DNA from 2 places in the Streptomyces sp. VNUA24 genome. Region 1 is predicted to be linked to the other one. Evidence: riboswitches for the same ligand, from Rfam matches in the RefSeq annotation. Region 1 holds a riboswitch; the other holds the start of a gene.
What was found. Region 1 has a riboswitch for glycine ahead of gcvT (glycine cleavage system aminomethyltransferase GcvT). Riboswitches for the same ligand answer to the same signal wherever they lie in the genome.

Region 1 (9,312 bases):
ACGGCCACCGCACCCGAGGAGCACCCATGAGCAGCACCCCGCCCCTGCACGACTGGCTCGACTCGCGCCGGCCGCTCGTGCTGGGCCTGTTCCGCATCGTCCTCGGGCTGCTGTTCGCCAGTGAGGGAGCCGCCACGGTCTTCGGCGTCCTGGACCGCAAGGCGAGCCCGGTCGGCGACTGGCCCTTCTGGTACGCCGGAGTCATCGAGCTGACCTGCGGCGTCCTGGTTCTCCTCGGCGTCGCCACCCGCGGTGCCGCGTTCCTCAGCTCGGGCATCATGGCGTTCGCCTACTTCACAGAGCACCAGAAGGACGGCCTCTTCCCCCTCCAGAACGGCGGCCTCGCCCCCGTCCTGTTCTGCTGGGGCTTCCTCCTGCTGGTCTTCGCCGGCCCCGGCGCCCTGTCCCTGGCGGGCCCGACCCGCCGCGGGACCGGCTCCCGCACCGGCTCCGACCGGCTCACCGAGCCGTCCCGCTGACCCCGGCCCGAGGAGGCACCCGATGGGCGCTCGTTCCTTCATGCTCGCGACCCGCGTACCGATGGCGCGCGACGGCTTCGAGGAGTGGCTCCGCACACCCCTGCCGGGCCTCGGCGTCATCGAGAACCCGGCCGCGATGTACACGGGGTGGGCCGCCGACGGCGCCCGCCCGGACTGGGACCTCACCGCGATCGCCGCTCACCTTCCGGAGGCGGCGGCCGCTGTCCGCGCCGAACGGGAGAAGACGCCGGCGCACCTGCTCGCGCCCCGCGCCGCCCAGGGCCTCACCCTGCTCCGCCACCGCGACGACGCGCTGGAGGCGTACCTGTACGACTACCACGGCGACGAGAGCGCCACCCACACCGCGCTGCTGATGCTGGCCGGCGCGGGCCGCTTCGCCCACCCCGGCACCGAGACCCCGGTCCTGTACTGGGGCGGCGACGTCCACCCCGGCCTGCCCCTGCGCGGCGACCCGCCCCTCGCGGTCCTGCTCGTCGGCCCAGCCCGGTCCCGGTTCGTCGCCACGCACCCGCTCGACACCCTGATCGCGGATCTGACACCCGTCGAGACGGACTTCCTCACGGCGGCCGAGCACATGGACGAGGCCGGGGCCGAATCCGAGGACGGCCGGCCCGGCCACGCACCGGACCTCCTCGACCCGGACCTCCTCGACCCGGACCTCCTCGACCCGGCGCTCCGCCCGGCTCTGCGCCCGGACAGCCGCCCGTAGGCCGAGCAGCCGGGCGGCCCGCTCAGCACTCGATGATGTTCACCGCCAGCCCGCCCCGCGCCGTCTCCTTGTACTTGACGCTCATGTCGGCGCCGGTGTCCTTCATGGTCTTGATGACCTTGTCCAGGGACACCTTGTGGGTGCCGTCGCCGCGCATGGCCATGCGGGCGGCGGTGACGGCCTTCACCGCCGCCATGCCGTTGCGTTCGATGCACGGGATCTGGACGAGGCCGCCGACGGGGTCGCAGGTGAGGCCGAGGTTGTGCTCCATGCCGATCTCGGCCGCGTTCTCCACCTGTTCGGGGGAGCCGCCCAGCACCTCCGCCAGCGCTCCGGCCGCCATGGAGCAGGCGGAGCCGACCTCGCCCTGGCAGCCGACCTCGGCGCCGGAGATGGAGGCGTTCTCCTTGAAGAGCAGACCGATCGCGCCGGCGGCCAGCAGGAACCGCACCACGCCGTCCTCGTCGGCGCCCGGCACGAAGTTGATGTAGTAGTGCAGGACGGCGGGGATGATGCCGGCCGCGCCGTTCGTCGGGGCCGTCACGACCCGGCCGCCGGCCGCGTTCTCCTCGTTCACGGCCATCGCGTAGAGCGTGATCCACTCCATGGAGCGGGCCAGCGGGTCGCCCTCCGCCCGGAGCTGACGGGCCGACATGGACGCGCGGCGGCGCACCTTCAGACCGCCGGGCAGGATGCCCTCGCGGGACATGCCGCGCGAGACGCACGCCTGCATGACCCCCCAGATGTCGAGGAGTCCGGAGCGGATCTCGTCCTCGGTGCGCCAGGCCCGCTCGTTCTCCAGCATCAGCGCGGAGATCGACAGACCCGTCTCCTTCGCCACCCGGAGCAGCTCGTCGCCCGTGCGGAAGGGGTACTTGAGAGGGGTGTCGTCGAGCTTGATGCGGTCCGCGCCGACGGCGTCCTCGTCGACCACGAAGCCGCCGCCGACGGAGTAGTACGTCTTCGACAGCACCTCCGCGCCCGCGGCGTCACGGGCCCATATGGTCATGCCGTTGGCGTGGTACGGCAGTGCCTTGCGACGGTGCAGGACCAGGTCCTTGTCGAAGGAGAAGGGGATCTCGTGGTCGTCGAGGAGGCGGATGCGCCCCGACGTCCTGATCGCCTCCACGCGGTCGTCGGCCGACTCCACGTCGACGGTCCGCGGGGAGGCGCCCTCCAGGCCGAGCAGCACCGCCTTGGGGGTGCCGTGGCCGTGGCCGGTCGCGCCCAGCGAGCCGTACAGCTCGACGCGGACCGAGGCCACGTCGGAGAGCAGCTCCTCGTTGCGCAGCCGGCGGGCGAACATCCGGGCTGCGCGCATCGGGCCGACCGTGTGGGAGCTGGACGGGCCGATGCCGATCGAGAACAGGTCGAAGACCGAGATGGCCACGGTGACTCCTCAGAACGGGGGAGGGCGGTGCGGGGAACGGGGTACCGCGCTCACTCCCCAGTGTGCGCGGTACCCCGGAAACTGCGGGGTGTGGTCCGGTGAAGCCCGGGGTCACTCACCCAGCGTCGGGTACAGCGGGTGCTTGTCGGCGAGGGCCTTGACCCGGGCCTTGAGGGCTTCGGTGTCGTAGGAGGGCTTGAGGGCCTCGGCGATGACGTCGGCGACCTCGGTGAAGTCCTCGGCGGTGAAGCCGCGGGTGGCCAGGGCCGGGGTGCCGATCCGCAGGCCGGAGGTCACCATCGGCGGACGCGGGTCGTTGGGAACCGCGTTGCGGTTGACGGTGATGCCGACCTCGTGGAGACGGTCCTCGGCCTGCTGCCCGTCCAGCTCGGAGTGGCGCAGGTCGACCAGGATCAGGTGCACGTCCGTGCCCCCGGACAGCACGTCGACACCGGCTGCGCGGGCGTCGGGGGCCGTCAGCCGCGCGGCGAGGATCTGCGCGCCCTCGACCGTGCGCCGCTGGCGCTCCTTGAACTCCTCGCTCGCGGCGACCTTGAAGGAGACCGCCTTGGCCGCGATCACGTGCTCCAGCGGACCGCCCTGGAAGCCGGGGAAGACGGAGGAGTTGAGCTTCTTGGCGAACTCCTTGCTGCGGGCGAGGATGATGCCGCCGCGCGGGCCGCCGAGCGTCTTGTGGGTCGTGGAGGTGACCACGTCGGCGTACTCGACCGGGTTGGGGTGCAGCCCGGCCGCCACCAGACCCGCGAAGTGCGCCATGTCCACCCACAGCAGCGCGCCGGTCTCGTCCGCGATCCGGCGGAACGCGGCGAAGTCCAGCTGCCGCGGATACGCCGACCACCCCGCGATGATCACCTTCGGGCGGTGCTCCTTGGCCAGCCGCTCGACCTCGTCCATGTCGACCAGGCCCGAGTCGTCCACGTGGTAGGCGACCACGTTGAACTGCTTGCCGGAGAAGTTCAGGCGCATGCCGTGGGTGAGGTGGCCGCCGTGGGCCAGGTCCAGGCCGAGGATGGTGTCGCCGGGCTGGGCGAGCGCGAACAGGGCGGCCTGGTTGGCGGAGGCACCCGAGTGCGGCTGGACGTTGGCGTACTCGGCGCCGAACAGCTCCTTCAGCCGGTCGATCGCGATCTGCTCGGTGACGTCGACGTGCTCGCAGCCGCCGTAGTAGCGGCGGCCCGGGTAGCCCTCGGCGTACTTGTTGGTCAGGACCGTGCCCTGCGCCTCCATGACCGCGAGGGGGGCGAAGTTCTCGGAGGCGATCATCTCCAGGGTGGACTGCTGGCGGTGCAGCTCGGCGTCGACGGCGGCCGCGACCTCGGGGTCCAGCTCGTGCAGGGGGGTGTTCAGAAGCGACATACGGGGGACCTCGTCTTCTCAGCCGGCGGTGTGGGCGGCGTACTCGTCGGCGGAGAGCAGGTCGTCCGGCTCGCCCGCGACGCGTACCTTGAACAGCCATCCGCCCTCGAACGGGGCGGTGTTCACCAGCGACGGGTCGTTGACGACGTCCTCGTTGATCTCGGTGATCTCACCGGAGACCGGCGAGTACAGGTCGCTCACCGACTTCGTGGACTCCAGTTCGCCGCAGGTCTCGCCCGCTTCGACCGTGGAGCCCACGTCGGGGAGCTGGGCGTAGACGACATCGCCGAGCGCGTTCGCCGCGAACTCCGTGATGCCGACCGTCGAGACGCCGTCCTCGGCGACCGACAGCCACTCGTGCTCCTTGCTGTAACGCAGCTGCTGGGGGTTGCTCATGGCCTGAATTCTCCTGTACGCGGGGGAGTGATGGTGAAGGGGGGACTGCTGAAACCGCTGTTGAACAGCGCGGATGTGCCCAGGGTCACGCTCGGGGTCCGCACGACGCCGCTTCCGAACGACTCCGTATCCGACCACGCGAACCGCCCCGGCCGCACGACCACGGCCGCGCGGCTACGAAGGTGTCACTTCCGCCGCGAGTAGAACGGCAGGGCCACGACCTCGTACGGCTCGTGGCTGCCGCGGATGTCCACGGCGACCCCGGTGGTGCCCGGGGCGGCGTACACGGCGTCGACGTACGCCATCGCGATCGGCTTGCCCAGCGTGGGGGAGGGGGCGCCGGAGGTGACCTCGCCGATCACCTTGCCCCCCTCGGCGACGACGGGGTATCCGGCGCGGGGGACCCGGCGGCCCTCGGCGATCAGGCCGACGAGGACCGGCGGCTCGTGGTGGGCGTGCTCGGCGGCCTCGCGCAGGGCCGCGCGGCCCACGAAGTCGCCCTCCTTGCCGAACTTCACGACCCGGCCGAGCCCGGCGTCGAACGGCGTCAGTTCGGTGGACAGCTCGTGCCCGTACAGCGGCATGCCCGCCTCCAGGCGGAGCGTGTCCCGGCAGGACAGGCCGCAGGGGACCAGGCCGGCGCCCTCGCCCGCCTTGGTCAGCGCCTGCCACAGCTCGACGGCGTGCTCGGGCTTCACGAACAGCTCGAAGCCGTCCTCGCCGGTGTACCCGGTGCGCGCGATCAGCGCCGGGACACCTGCGACCGTGCCCGGCAGTCCCGCGTAGTACTTCAGACCGTCGAGGTCGGCGTCGGTGAGGGCGGCCAGGATGCCGGGCGACTCGGGGCCCTGGACGGCGAGCAGCGCGTACGCGTCCCGGTCGTCCCGCACCTCGGCGTCGAAACCGGCGGCGCGCTCGACGAGCGCGTCCAGCACCACCTGGGCGTTGGAGGCGTTCGCGACGACGAGGTACTCCGTGTCCGCGAGCCGGTAGACGATCAGGTCGTCGAGGATGCCGCCGTCCTCGCGGCAGATCATGGTGTAGCGGGCGCGGCCGGGCTTCACCCCGCCGATGTCGCCGACCAGCGCGTGGTCGAGCAGCGCGGCGGCCCCCGGCCCGAGGACGGTGATCTCGCCCATGTGGGAGAGGTCGAAGAGGCCGGCCCTCGTGCGGACGGCGAGGTGCTCGTCACGCTCGGAGCCGTAACGCAGGGGCATGTCCCAGCCTGCGAAGTCGGTCATCGTCGCACCGAGCGAGCGATGCAGGGCATCGAGCGCGGTACGGCGCGATCCAGCGGTGGGGCTACTGCTCATCGGATTGCTCCCGGGGCATGACAGGCGAGGACGATCCTCCCCATCTGTCATCGGAACCTGAGAGGTTCACCGCGACCGTACGTACCGGTGATCGTGACGTACCGGTGATCGTGGTTTGCACCTTGGGTGGAGCCGTCCTCCTCGGAGGGAGGCGCGGCCCGCTTTTCAGATGTGCCTCGCCCGCGCGGTATCTGGGCCTGAGAGATTCAAGGGAGGGACTTGCTCCTTCGGCGCCCCAGCGAGACTGCTGGGAGCTCTCCCGCGCGGATTCAAGCGGCCGGTATGCAGTTGGCGCGCACATCATTGCACGCATCGACGCGGCGCGGCAGGGGGACCTTCACTGGTGAGGGCGGCGAGCGGGAGCGGACACACCGGTTCGTAGCACTCTTGTGGCAGGACGAGGACTGAACCAGGAGGGATCGGGCATTACCTTCTCTTTACAGTCTGTGGGGATGGGACTCCATACCCCTGGGGAGGACGATCACGGTGAACAGGACCACGGCGTACGCGACGACCTCGGGCATCGCCGCCATGCCCGAGCAGCCCGTCGCACCGGCCGGTGAGGCGTGCGGCCCGTTCCCGAGGGCGGTCGTCCGCGACCTCAGGGAGCGTGCCGGGCGCAGCCCGCACGGACTGTCCTTCGGACCGCACGACCTGGTGGTGGTGACCGGGCTCCCGGGCAGCGGCAAGTCGACGCTGATGCGGCGGAGCGTGCCGGGCGTGCGGATCGACTCCCAGGACACCCGCGACCGCTTCGACGCGCGCCTGGCCCGCCACCTGCCGTACGCGGCCTACCGGCCCTTCGTGCGCCTCGCGCACTACGCGGGACTGCGGCGCGCCCTCCGCTCGGGGGAGGGCGTCGTCGTGCACGACTGCGGGGCCCAGGCGTGGGTGCGCAGCTGGCTCGCGCGGGAGGCCGTACGGCGGGGCGGCACCCTGCATCTGCTGCTGCTCGACGTGACCGCGGACGAGGCGCGGGACGGGCAGCGGGAGCGGGGCCGGGGGGTCTCGCGGTACGCGTTCGCCCGGCACCGCGGCGCCATGACCAGACTGCTGCGGGCGGTGGAGAAGGGACGGCTGCCGCAGGGGTGCGGGGCGGCGGTGCTGATCGACCGGGCGGCGGCGGACGTGCTGAAGCGGATCGACTTCACCGGGTAGCGGGGGGTTCCCGAAGGGCGCGCCCGCGGCCCGGAAGCAATTAAGGTGCAGGGACAACAGCATCACGGAGCAAAGCGGTAGGCAGCAGATGGACTTCCCGGCGGACTTTCCGGCACAGGCGCATCCCCACGGGCACGGCGGGTGGCCCGGCAACGAGCTGGAGGAGGTGCTGTCCGCGTCGCTCGGCGTGCCCCAGGCCGGGGCGCGGATCGTGGAGGTGCTGGCCCGCAGTTTCGTCTGGGTGCCGCTCCCGGAGGGCGGCGGCCCGAGCAGCGGTCAGCTCGACCTGCCCACGATGGAGTTCGACGGCCAGGCGTACGTGCCGGTCTTCACGTCCGAGGAGCAGTTCCGCCAGGTCGTCGGGAACCACATGTCGTTCACGATCGCCCCGGCGGTCGAGTTCGCGCGCGGCCTGCCTCCGCAGATCGGCCTCGCCCTCAACCCGGACGGTGTCGTGGGCATGCCGTTGCCGCCGCCCGCGGTGGCCGAGCTGTGCCGGGCCGGACGGACCCCGCTGGACGGCTCGGCGAACGGGGCCCGCGTCCGGCTGTTCGAGCCGGACTGGCAGGACGACCCCGTGGACTTCCTCGCGGCCGCCTCGGCGGAGTTCGCCACGACCGGGGTGGTCCTCTCCGCCCGCCGCTGCCTCGCCACCATCGAGACCGCCGACCCCGTCATGTTCATCGGCGTCGAACTGACCTCCTGGGAGGCCGACCGGGGTCTCCCGCTCGCCGCCCTCGGCCGGGTCCTCGCCAAGGCCCCCGTCCCCTGGCCGGTCAACATGGTCTTCCTGGACGTCGCCCAGGACCCGGTGGGCGACTGGCTCCGCGAGAAGGTACGGCCCTTCTACCAACAGGGGTACTGACCGACGCGCCCCGGAAGGGCGTGGGGCTGTTCCGATCCGCGGCTCCGCCGCGGGGCCCGACCAGCCACGACGCGCCCGCGCCCCGCGAGGTACGGCAACGCCCGAGCCCTGACCGGCTCAACCGGCGCACCACCTAAGCTGTCTCCTATAACCAGGGTCCAACACGAAGGACGGCCAACGTGAGCGGCAGCATCGCCACCGGGCAGGTCGAGCACATGCTGCGGCAGGTGACGCCCGGGCGTTACGACGCCTACGAGGCGCTGCTGCGTGCCCTCGCCACCCCGTCCTCCGGCCAGATCTGGATGCTGCTCTGGCACGGCCAGGGCGGCTCCCCGGACGCCCAGTACGGGAACATGGAGGTCGACGGGTTCAACTACGCCCCGTGCGTGACCTCCGCCCAGGAGCTCTCCGCCAGTGGCTGGAACCGCAGTTACGAGGTCGTCGACGGCCTCGACGTGGCCCGCACGCTCTACCCCGACCACTACGGCCTCTGGCTGAACCCGCACGCGCCGGGCGGCGGCGTCGGCATCCCCTGGCTCGATCTGCGCCGGATCGCCACCGGCCTGGAGCGGCAGCCCGCCGGCCCGCTCCGGCTGTCCGAGCCGGCCATCGAGATCCCCCAGTTCTACGGCCTGCTGACCCAGAACGCGCACCGCACCCCCGCCGTGCGCTCGCTGCGCCGCGCCTGGGTGCAGCCGGCGCTCGGCGCGCCGTACCTGGCCATCGGCCTCGACGTGTACGACACCTCGCCGCCGGCCGTGGACTCGGTGCGCGCGATGATGCAGCAGTCCATCGGCGCCGTCCCGGACGGGCTGCCCGTCTCCACGGTCGCGATGTCCGACGAGTACGACCCGGTCGCCATGTGGCTGCGGGCCGGCGCCCGGCCGTTCTACGACCGCGAGGCCCACGCGGCCCCGGCGCAGGCCCCGGCGGCGGGCGGGTACGGGTACCCGAGCCGGTACTGAGCCGCCCCGCCGGCGTCCTCCCCGCCCCCACCGCTCAACAGAGCGTCACGTCCGGATAGCGGAACCGCGCTGGCCACATCACGGTTGCGCATACTTTCGCCGTCGGGTCTGGTGCCTGATCGCGCGGCCGTTGAAGACTCCCCCAGAGCGATGGGGGGATGCGGCGAACGCGCTGTTCATACGGTGAAGTTCTCCGCCCGCCCCTCCCTCGTACTCAGCAGTAGTCACAGAGCAGGCGAGACAGCAGTGGTGACGGACCGCACCGCAGACCCGGGCGGCCGCCAGGCACAGTCGGCAACCACCGGCACGGGCAAGCACGAGGGACGATGACCGCACCCATTGAGACGACCGGATCGCAGGCCGAGGCGCAGCCCGAAGCCGTGCTGGAAGGTGTCGAGGCCAAGAAGATCGAGGGCCGTTCGCTCGGCCAGATCGCCTGGACCCGCTTCAAGCGCGACAAGGTGGCCGTCGCCGGCGGTCTCATCGTCGTCCTGCTGATCCTGATCGCGGCCCTCTCCCGGCCGCTGCAGTCGATGCTGGGGCTCGACCCCAACACCTTCAACCAGGATCTCATCGACGCCAACACCTCCCTGCCCAAGGGCGACTTCGGCGGGATGAGCTGGGACCACCCTCTCGGGG
Region 2 (9,312 bases), 5.4 Mb from region 1:
CTGTTGACCCTGCGCAGTCGGGCCGCATAGGTTTCGGGGAACCGTCAACCTCAGGTACGGGTGGAGGGTTCAGCTCAGACCCTTATGCGTCCCATGCCCCGGCGGGGCAGCCGCGGCAGGAGGATCCGTCGATGTCGGCCCTGGTGTGTACGAGGTGCGGTAACCGCAACGCGGAGAACAGCCGCTTCTGCTCGAACTGCGGTGCTCCGCTGCGGGCCGGCGCGACCGCCGAGCGTCCGTCCGAGACGACCTCGACCATCTCCATCTCCGGCCTGGAGGCCTACGACTCCGAGGTCACCGGCCAGACGCAGCTGCCGGCGCTCTCTCCCGAGGCGCAGGCCGCCGTCGACGCGCTGCCGCTCGGTTCGGCGCTCCTGGTCGTGCGCCGCGGTCCGAACGCGGGCAGCCGCTTCCTGCTGGACGGCGACCTCACCACGGCCGGCCGTCACCCGCAGAGCGACATCTTCCTCGACGACGTGACGGTGTCGCGTCGCCACGTGGAGTTCCGGCGGGCCCAGGACGGCTCGTTCACGGTCGCCGACGTCGGCAGCCTGAACGGGACGTACGTCAACCGCGAGCGGATCGACCAGGTCGCCCTGCACAACGGCGACGAGGTGCAGATCGGCAAGTACCGGCTGGTCTTCTACGCGAGCCAGCGGGGCTACTGACCCTCCCCCGGACCGGCTCCGGGGAACCCCAGGGAAGGTCCATGCTTCGAACGACGAGCGGTGGTGCCGACCACGGCACCGCCGCCGCGGACAGTGACCTGATGAGCATCGGCACGGTTCTCCACGCACTGCGTGACGAGTTCCCCGAGGTGACCATCTCCAAGATCCGTTTCCTGGAGTCCGAGGGGCTCATCGAGCCGCAGCGGACCCCCTCGGGGTATCGGAAGTTCAGTGCCGGGGACGTCGAGCGCCTCGGACACGTCCTCAGGATGCAGCGGGACCACTATCTGCCGCTCAAGGTGATCCGTGAGCATCTGGAGGCCCTGGAGCGCGGGGAGGACGTCCGGCTGCCGTCCGTGGGGCGGCAGCGGGACGTGGGCGACGGAGAGCGCCTGAGCGAGCTGTTCGGCGGGCCCGAGGAGCCGGCGGCCGCACGGATCGGACGGGGCGAGTTCATCGCCGGCGCCGGCATCGACGAGGAGCAGCTCGCCGAGTGGGAGTCGTACGGGCTGGTGGCCGCGCTGCCGGACGGGTCGTACGACGCCGACGTTCTCACCATCGCCACGCTTGTGGTCGAACTGGGGCGCTTCGGTATCGAGCCCCGGCATCTGAGGGTGATGCGGGCCGCCGCCGACCGTGAGGCGGGGCTCGTCGACCAGGTGGTGGCGCCGCTGCGCCGGCACCGTAACCCGCAGACCAGGGCGCATGCGGAGGAGCGGGCGAGGGAGCTGGCGGGGCTGACGGTCAAGCTGCACGCCGCCCTCGTGCGCGGTGCGCTGGGTGTGCGGTCGCGCTGAGGTGTGGTGTTCGCCCGTGGCGGATCGGCCGGCCGATCCGGGCCCGACTACCCAAACATCCCGAGCACGGCCTAGGGTTGCTGTGTGAACGAGCTCGATGTCGTAGGTGTCCGGGTGGAAATGCCCTCCAACCAACCGATCGTGCTCCTGCGCGAAGTGGGAGGCGACCGTTACCTCCCCATCTGGATCGGGCCGGGGGAGGCGACGGCGATCGCTTTCGCCCAGCAGGGCATGGCCCCCGCGCGACCGCTGACCCACGACCTGTTCAAGGACGTGCTGGAGGCCGTCGGCCAGGAGCTCACGGAAGTGCGCATCACGGATCTGCGTGAGGGCGTCTTCTACGCGGAGCTGGTCTTCGCCAGTGGTGTCGAGGTGAGTGCCCGGCCCTCCGACGCCATAGCGCTGGCGCTGCGTACCGGGACGCCGATCTTCGGCAGTGACGGGGTGCTCGACGACGCGGGCATCGCGATCCCGGACGAGCAGGAGGACGAGGTGGAGAAGTTCCGCGAGTTCCTCGACCAGATCTCGCCCGAGGACTTCGGGACGAACAGTCAGTGAGGCCGGGCGGACGGTCGCACGGAGTCGTCCTTCGGGGCTGACGGGTCCTGACGCTGCCTGCCGCCGTTGGTGGCGGGCGCGTCGGTGCGGTGTGCCGGGGCGGCTCGGCGGGAGCGCATTCGGCTAGCCTTTCCCCGCGGGAGGGCACGCGAAACCACTCTCAGGGTGATTATCACTCGGCGTGGCGAGTGCGATGGTCGTTGACGCACCCGTGGTGGCTGCCTACCGTCGATGAGGCAGGTCAAGGACGGAGGTCGGCGTGAGAAGCAGCGGCGACGGTACGGCTGGGGGTGCCCCCGGACGCAGGCTGGGGAGCGGCGGCCCGTACCCTCCCCCGGGCTCTCGGACGCGCCCGAGCTGGGGGGACCCCCATCAGGGCGGCCCGGCGGGTCACGCCCCGCAGCGGCCCACGGCCGTGCAGGACAGCGCCGAGGCGGCGCCCGAGCCGTACGAGAAGGTCGGCTACCGCGGTCCCACCGCGTGCGCGGCCGCCGGCATCACCTACCGTCAGCTCGACTACTGGGCCCGTACGGGCCTGGTGGAGCCGAGTGTGCGGTCCGCCCAGGGCTCGGGGACGCAGCGCCTCTACAGCTTCCGGGACGTGGTCGTCCTGAAGATCGTGAAACGGTTCCTCGACACGGGGGTGTCGCTGCAGAACATCCGCACCGCCATCCAGCACCTGCGGGAGCGGGGCTTCAGCGATCTCGAGCGGATGACGCTCATGAGCGACGGTGCGACGGTCTACGAGTGCACGTCGCCCGACGAGGTCCACGCCCTGCTCCAGGGCGGCCAGGGGGTTTTCGGGATCGCCGTGGGGGTCGTCTGGCGTGACGTCGAAAGCGCTCTCTCCCAGTTGCACGGGGAGCGGGTCGACACGGGGGAGACGCTCGTGGGCCACAATCCGGCGGACGAGCTGGCGCGGCGCCGGAACCGGGCGGTCTGAAGGGCTCCGGAGGATGCGCGTCCGGGTCGGCCGGTCCGGGGGCGGGGACGGTTCTCAGTACAGGCGTGGCCGGTGGAGCCGGTGTGCGGGGCATTGTCAGTGGCGTAGGGCAGCATCGGAGATGTGAGAACCGCGCCCACGATCCTGCATCTCGACATGGACGCCTTCTACGCCTCGGCGGAGCAGGCGTCGAAGCCGAGTCTGCGGGGGAAAGCCGTTGTGGTCGGCGGGCTGGGGCCGCGCGGAGTGGTCGCCACCGCCTCCTACGAGGCGCGGGTCTTCGGGGTGCACTCGGCGATGCCGATGGCGCAGGCGCGCCGGCTCGCGCCGAACGCCGCGTACCTCACGCCGCGCTTCCCCTTCTACCGGGCGATCAGCGATCAGGTCATGGGGCTGTTGCGGGCTCTGTCGCCGCTGGTGGAGCCGTTGAGCCTGGACGAGGCCTTCGTGGATCTGGAGGCCGGGGACGCGGCCTGGGACGCCAGGTCGGCCCGGCTGGCGGGGGAGCGGTTGCGCGCGGACATACGGGCCCTGACCGCGCTGACGGGGTCCGTGGGGCTCGCGGCCTCCAAGATGCTCGCGAAGATCGGCTCCGAGCAGGCCAAGCCGGACGGGCTGGTGCTCATCGAGCCGGGAACCGAGCGGGCGTTGCTGGGGCCGATGTCCGTGCGGATCCTTCCGGGCGTGGGACCCGCGACCGGGGACCATCTGCGGCGCGCCGGGATCACCACGGTCGAGGAGATCGTCGAGGCGGGCGAGGACGAGGTCGTACGGCTGCTCGGGAAGGCCCACGGGCACGGGCTGTACGCGATGGCGCTGGCGCGGGACGACCGGGCGGTGGTCGCCGAGCGGGACACGAAGTCGGTGTCGGTGGAGGACACCTACGACGTGGACATCCATGACCGGGTTCGGGTGCGCATGGAGGTGCAGCGGCTCGCGGAGCGGTGTGTGCGCAGGCTGCGGGAGGCCGGGCTCTCGGGGCGGACGATCCAGTTGAAGGTGCGGCGGTACGACTTCTCCACCCTGACCCGGTCCGAGACGCTGCGGGGGCCCACGGACGATCCCGCCGTGGTGCGGGAGGCCGCCGCCCGGCTGCTGGAGGCCGTGGACACGACCGGCGGGGTACGACTGCTGGGCGTCGGGGTGAGCGGCCTGGCCGACTACACGCAGGAGGACCTGTTCGCCCAGGCCGCCGGGGAACCGGAGCCGGTGGAGGCGGACACCGAGGGAGCCGTGGAGGTACCCGCGGTGCAGGAGCACACGGGCGGGGAGCGGCTGTGGAGGGCCGGGCACGATGTACGGCACACCGAGTACGGACACGGATGGGTGCAGGGCAGCGGGCTCGGGCGGGTGACCGTGCGGTTCGAGACGCCGCTCGACGCCGGGCCGGGGCGGGTGCGGACGTTCAGGACGGACGACGAGGCGCTGGAGCCGGCGGAGCCGTTGCCGCTGGTGCCGGGCGCGGTACCGGGGTGAGAGCCGGGCGGCATCGGACCGTGTGGGGGCGCTTCGGCCGTCCGGTGGTGTCCTGTGGCGTGTGTGTCGTGGGAACGCTCAGGTGTCGTCCTGGCCGGTGACGTGCCCGAAGTCGTGGTCGAGGGGCGGGGGCGGCGCGATGTCCAGGCCGTAGTGGTGGTAGAGCTGGAGCTCCTGCTCGGGGGAGAGGTGGCGGCCCACGCCGAAGTCGGGGGCGTCCTTGATCAGGGCGCGCTCGAAGGGGACGCGGAGGGTGCCGTCGACCAGTTCGCTGGGCTCCAGGGGGACGAAGGCGTCGCGGCCGAAGAGGCCCATGCGTATCGCGGCCCACTCGGGGATGCCGGTGGCGTCGTCCAGATAGACCTCGTCCACCGTGCCGATCCTGGTGCCCTTGCGGTCGAACGCCTTGCGGCCGATCAGGTTGCGCGGATCGATGTCGGTCTGCACGGGCCCTCCAAGTGGTCGCAAGGGGTGGTACATCGTCTCTCACCCCTACGAAAAGGCACATTGAGGGGAGCGGCCACTCGAAGACCTGTGCGTTGCCCGCGCTGATACGCTGGCAGCGGCTGTCGACCCCGTGCGGGAGAGTCCTCCGGACACCATCCGGAGGCGCCGAAGGAGCAAATCCTCCCCGGAATCTCTCAGGCCCACGTACCGCGCGGACGAGGTCACTCTGGAAAGCAGGGCGGGTGTCACGGCTCCCGCTCTCACCGACGGTGAAAGCCGGTCCGCACCTGGACCGGTGAAGCTCTCAGGTTGAGATGACAGAGGGGGAGGCCGTCGGGGTGCCCGTGCCGTGGTGCCCCTCGAAGGTCGTGTCAGACCAGGAGGCCTCCGCAATGACCGCCCATCGCATTCCGCTTTCCGAGCTCGAACAGGGCATCCCCTTCGAGCGGCGCCACATCGGCCCGGACGCCGGGGCCCGGGCCAAGATGCTCGCGCACGTCGGCTACGGCTCGCTGGACGAGCTGACGGCGGCCGCGGTCCCGGATGTGATCAAGAACGCCGAGGCGCTGGACCTGCCCGGCGCGCGGACCGAGGCCGAGGTGCTCGCCGAGCTGCGCTCGCTCGCGGACCGCAACCAGGTGCTGGGCTCGATGATCGGACTCGGGTACTACGGGACGTTCACGCCGCCCGTCATCCTGCGCAACGTCATGGAGAACCCGGCCTGGTACACCGCCTACACCCCGTACCAGCCCGAGATCTCCCAGGGGCGGCTGGAAGCCCTGCTGAACTTCCAGACCATGGTCGCCGAGCTGACCGGGCTGCCCACCTCCGGCGCCTCGCTGCTGGACGAGGGCACCGCCGCCGCCGAGGCCATGGCGTTGTCGCGGCGCATGGGCAGGAACAAGAAGGGCCTGTTCCTCGTCGACGCGGACACGCTGCCGCAGACCATCGCCGTGATCGAGACCCGCGCCGAGCCGGCCGGCGTCGAGGTCGTCGTCGCCGACCTGAGCGAGGGCATCCCCGCCGACATCGCCGCGCGGGACATCAACGGCGTGCTGCTGCAGTACCCGGGCGCCTCCGGTGTCGTACGGGATCTGAAGCCGGTCGTCGAGCAGGCGCACGGACTCGGCGCGCTCGTCACCGTCGCCGCCGACCTGCTGGCCCTGACCCTGCTGACCTCGCCCGGTGAACTGGGCGCCGACATCGCGGTGGGCACGACGCAGCGCTTCGGTGTGCCGATGGGCTTCGGCGGGCCGCACGCGGGCTACATGGCCGTCCAGGAGAAGTTCGCGCGCAGCCTGCCCGGACGGCTCGTCGGGGTGTCCGTGGACGCGGACGGGCACAAGGCGTACCGGCTCGCCCTGCAGACGCGGGAGCAGCACATCCGCCGGGAGAAGGCGACCAGCAACATCTGCACGGCGCAGGTGCTGCTCGCGGTGATGGCCGGCATGTACGCCGTCTACCACGGGCCGGAGGGGCTGCGGACGATCGCCCGCCGTACCCACCGGTACGCCACCGTGCTGGCCGCGGGGCTCGCGGCCGGTGGCATCGAGGTCGTGCACGGGTCGTACTTCGACACGCTCACCGTGCGGGTGCCGGGGCGGGCCGGCGAGGTCGTGGCCGCCGCGCGGGAACATGGCGTGAACCTGCATCTCGTGGACGCCGACCTGGTGTCGGTCTCCTGCGACGAGACCACCACGCGGGCGCAGCTGGGCGCCGTGTGGGCCGCGTTCGGCGTGGAGGGCGACGTGGAGGCGCTGGACGCCTCCGCCGCGGACACGCTGCCCGAGGGGTTGCTGCGGTCGGACGACTACCTGGCGCACCCGGTGTTCCACGACCACCGCTCCGAGACCGCGATGCTGCGCTACCTGCGCCGGCTCGCGGACCGGGACTACGCGCTGGACCGGGGCATGATCCCGCTCGGCTCCTGCACGATGAAGCTCAACGCGACCACCGAGATGGAGCCGGTGACGTGGCCCGAGTTCGGGCAGCTGCACCCGTTCGCGCCCGCCGGGCAGGCGCAGGGGTACCTCACGCTCATCCGTGAGCTGGAGGAGCGGCTGGCGGAGGCCACCGGGTACGACAAGGTGTCGCTGCAGCCCAACGCGGGCTCGCAGGGTGAGCTGGCGGGGCTGCTGGCCGTGCGCGCGTACCACCGTGCGAACGGTGACGAGCAGCGGACGGTGTGCCTGATCCCGTCCTCCGCGCACGGCACCAACGCGGCGAGCGCCGTCATGGCCGGGATGAAGGTCGTCGTCGTGAAGACCGCCGACGACGGCGAGATCGACGTCGAGGACCTGCGGGCGAAGATCGAGCAGTACCGTGACGAGCTGTCCGTGCTCATGATCACGTACCCGTCGACCCACGGCGTGTTCGAGGAGCACGTGGCCGACATCTGCGCGCAGGTGCACGACGCGGGCGGCCAGGTGTACGTCGACGGCGCCAACCTCAACGCGCTGGTGGGTCTGGCCAAGCCGGGCCACTTCGGCGGCGACGTCTCGCACCTCAACCTGCACAAGACGTTCTGCATCCCGCACGGCGGCGGTGGGCCCGGGGTCGGACCGGTCGCGGTGCGCGCGCACCTGGCGCCGTACCTGCCGAACCACCCGCTGCAGCCCGCGGCAGGGCCGGAGACGGGCGTCGGACCGATCTCGGCGGCGCCCTGGGGCTCGGCGGGCATCCTGCCGATCTCCTGGGCGTACGTCCGGCTCATGGGCGGTGAGGGGCTGAAGCGGGCCACGCAGGTGGCGGTGCTCAGCGCCAACTACATCGCCAAGCGGCTGGAGCCGCACTACCCGGTGCTCTACACCGGTCCGGGCGGGCTCGTGGCGCACGAGTGCATCATCGACCTGCGGCCGCTGGCCAAGTCGACCGGCGTGAGCGTCGACGACATCGCCAAGCGGCTGATCGACTACGGCTTCCACGCGCCGACGATGTCGTTCCCGGTCGCCGGGACGCTGATGATCGAGCCGACCGAGTCCGAGGGCCTCGGGGAGCTGGACCGGTTCTGCGAGGCCATGATCGCGATCCGCGCGGAGATCGAGAAGGTCGGCTCGGGCGAGTGGCCCGCGGACGACAACCCGCTGCGCAACGCCCCGCACACCGCGGGTGCGCTGGGCGGGGAGTGGAACCACGCCTACACGCGTGAGGAGGCGGTCTTCCCGGCCGGGGTCTCGCGCGCGGACAAGTACTGGCCGCCGGTGCGCCGGATCGACCAGGCGTTCGGCGACCGGAACCTGGTCTGTTCCTGCCCGCCGCTGGACGCTTACGAAGCGTAGTCGCGGTCGGACACGCGTCGGGGCCGGTTCGGAGAGTGCTTCTCCGGCCGGCCCCTCTTCTGTCCGGGCGGGCGTCCTGGGCGGGACGCTCGCCCTGCGCGCACGTGAGTGCGGCTCAGGCGGCGGTCACCACGGTGCCCATCGGGCGGTGCGGCGCGATGATCTGGCCGTCCGGCAGGAGCTCACCGGTGTCCTCGAAGAGCAGAACGCCGTTGCAGAGCAGGCTCCATCCCTGCTCCGGGTGGTGCGCCACGAGACGGGCGCCTTCCCGGTCGGCGGATTCGGCAGTCGGGCACAGTGGCTGGTGCTGGCACATGGTTGTTGGGATCTTTCGGTCGGTCGTCTGGTCTGAGATGGCTGTTTTGTCTGTCCCGCGGCGTGAAGCCCCGTTCATGGCCGCCCCCCGTTGTGATAAATCGGTCCGGTCCCAGTGTTGCCCCACGAGCGTGAATCCGCAGGCATTTCGCAGCACGACTTCTTCACAGGTTGATGACGCAGCGCCCGCCCGGATGGTTCATCCGTGCCGCACTGTCCTTTCGGGTGGTGCGCCATGGTCGGATGGGGCTAGTCCGGTGCGGGGGAAGGCGTGGGAATGGCTCGTACGAGCGTTTTGGCGCCCGTAAGAGCGGTAATTCCGCGTAGCGGTGAATGAGCGCCCCGTCACCGTATATCGGTGACGGGGCGGGAGTGGTGCGGTCCGGTTTTTCAGGCGGGCGAACCCAGCAGGGGTGCGGGTGTCAGCCGGGTGGTCAGCACCGGGAGGAGATCGGCGGCCGGGTGCGGCCGGTGGGCGGCGATGCCGGGTGGCGCGGGCGCCAGCGGGACCAGGACGTCGGCCGGGGCCGGGTGCCCGCCGGCGGCGTCGGCGGTGGGGTCGGCGTGCAGCCAGAGCGTGAGCATGTACAGCTCGGGCACCGACAGCAGGCGCGGCTGGTAGGGCTGCTGCATGAGATCGGCCTGGCGCAGGGCGAGTTCGGTCGAGGCGATGTACGGGCCTTCGAAGAAGTGCGAGAACGCCCAGCCGTCCGGGGTGAGCCGGGTCTCGGCGGCGGCCACGGCGCGGTCGCCGCAGCGGATCAGGAACCGCCATCCGGTGAGCCGGGCGGTGCCCGTCCCCTCCGGGGTGATCCGGTCGAGCACGTGGA

Region 2: it holds a riboswitch for glycine, as region 1 does, so the genes downstream of both, gcvP (aminomethyl-transferring glycine dehydrogenase) here and gcvT (glycine cleavage system aminomethyltransferase GcvT) in region 1, are expected to answer to the same signal.

The regions. Positions count from the first base shown of each region.
Region 1 is NZ_CP119143.1:3,854,557-3,863,868, reverse strand. It holds gene PYR72_RS16100 (DoxX family protein) at 27-479, shown strand; gene PYR72_RS16095 (hypothetical protein) at 502-1,209, shown strand; gene PYR72_RS16090 (L-serine ammonia-lyase) at 1,232-2,599, opposite strand; gene glyA (serine hydroxymethyltransferase) at 2,711-3,976, opposite strand; gene gcvH (glycine cleavage system protein GcvH) at 3,995-4,372, opposite strand; gene gcvT (glycine cleavage system aminomethyltransferase GcvT) at 4,558-5,685, opposite strand; glycine riboswitch at 5,861-5,957, opposite strand; gene PYR72_RS16070 (AAA family ATPase) at 6,172-6,843, shown strand; gene PYR72_RS16065 (enhanced serine sensitivity protein SseB) at 6,932-7,708, shown strand; gene PYR72_RS16060 (enhanced serine sensitivity protein SseB C-terminal domain-containing protein) at 7,924-8,673, shown strand; gene PYR72_RS16055 (ABC transporter permease) at 9,000-9,312, shown strand, end outside.
Region 2 is NZ_CP119143.1:9,224,629-9,233,940, forward strand. It holds gene PYR72_RS39690 (FHA domain-containing protein) at 1-668, shown strand, start outside; gene PYR72_RS39695 (MerR family transcriptional regulator) at 710-1,465, shown strand; gene PYR72_RS39700 (bifunctional nuclease family protein) at 1,550-2,023, shown strand; gene PYR72_RS39705 (MerR family transcriptional regulator) at 2,283-2,966, shown strand; gene PYR72_RS39710 (DNA polymerase IV) at 3,090-4,442, shown strand; gene PYR72_RS39715 (PRC-barrel domain-containing protein) at 4,521-4,889, opposite strand; glycine riboswitch at 5,013-5,109, shown strand; gene gcvP (aminomethyl-transferring glycine dehydrogenase) at 5,282-8,167, shown strand; gene PYR72_RS39725 (DUF5999 family protein) at 8,283-8,483, opposite strand; gene PYR72_RS39730 (hypothetical protein) at 8,873-9,312, opposite strand, start outside.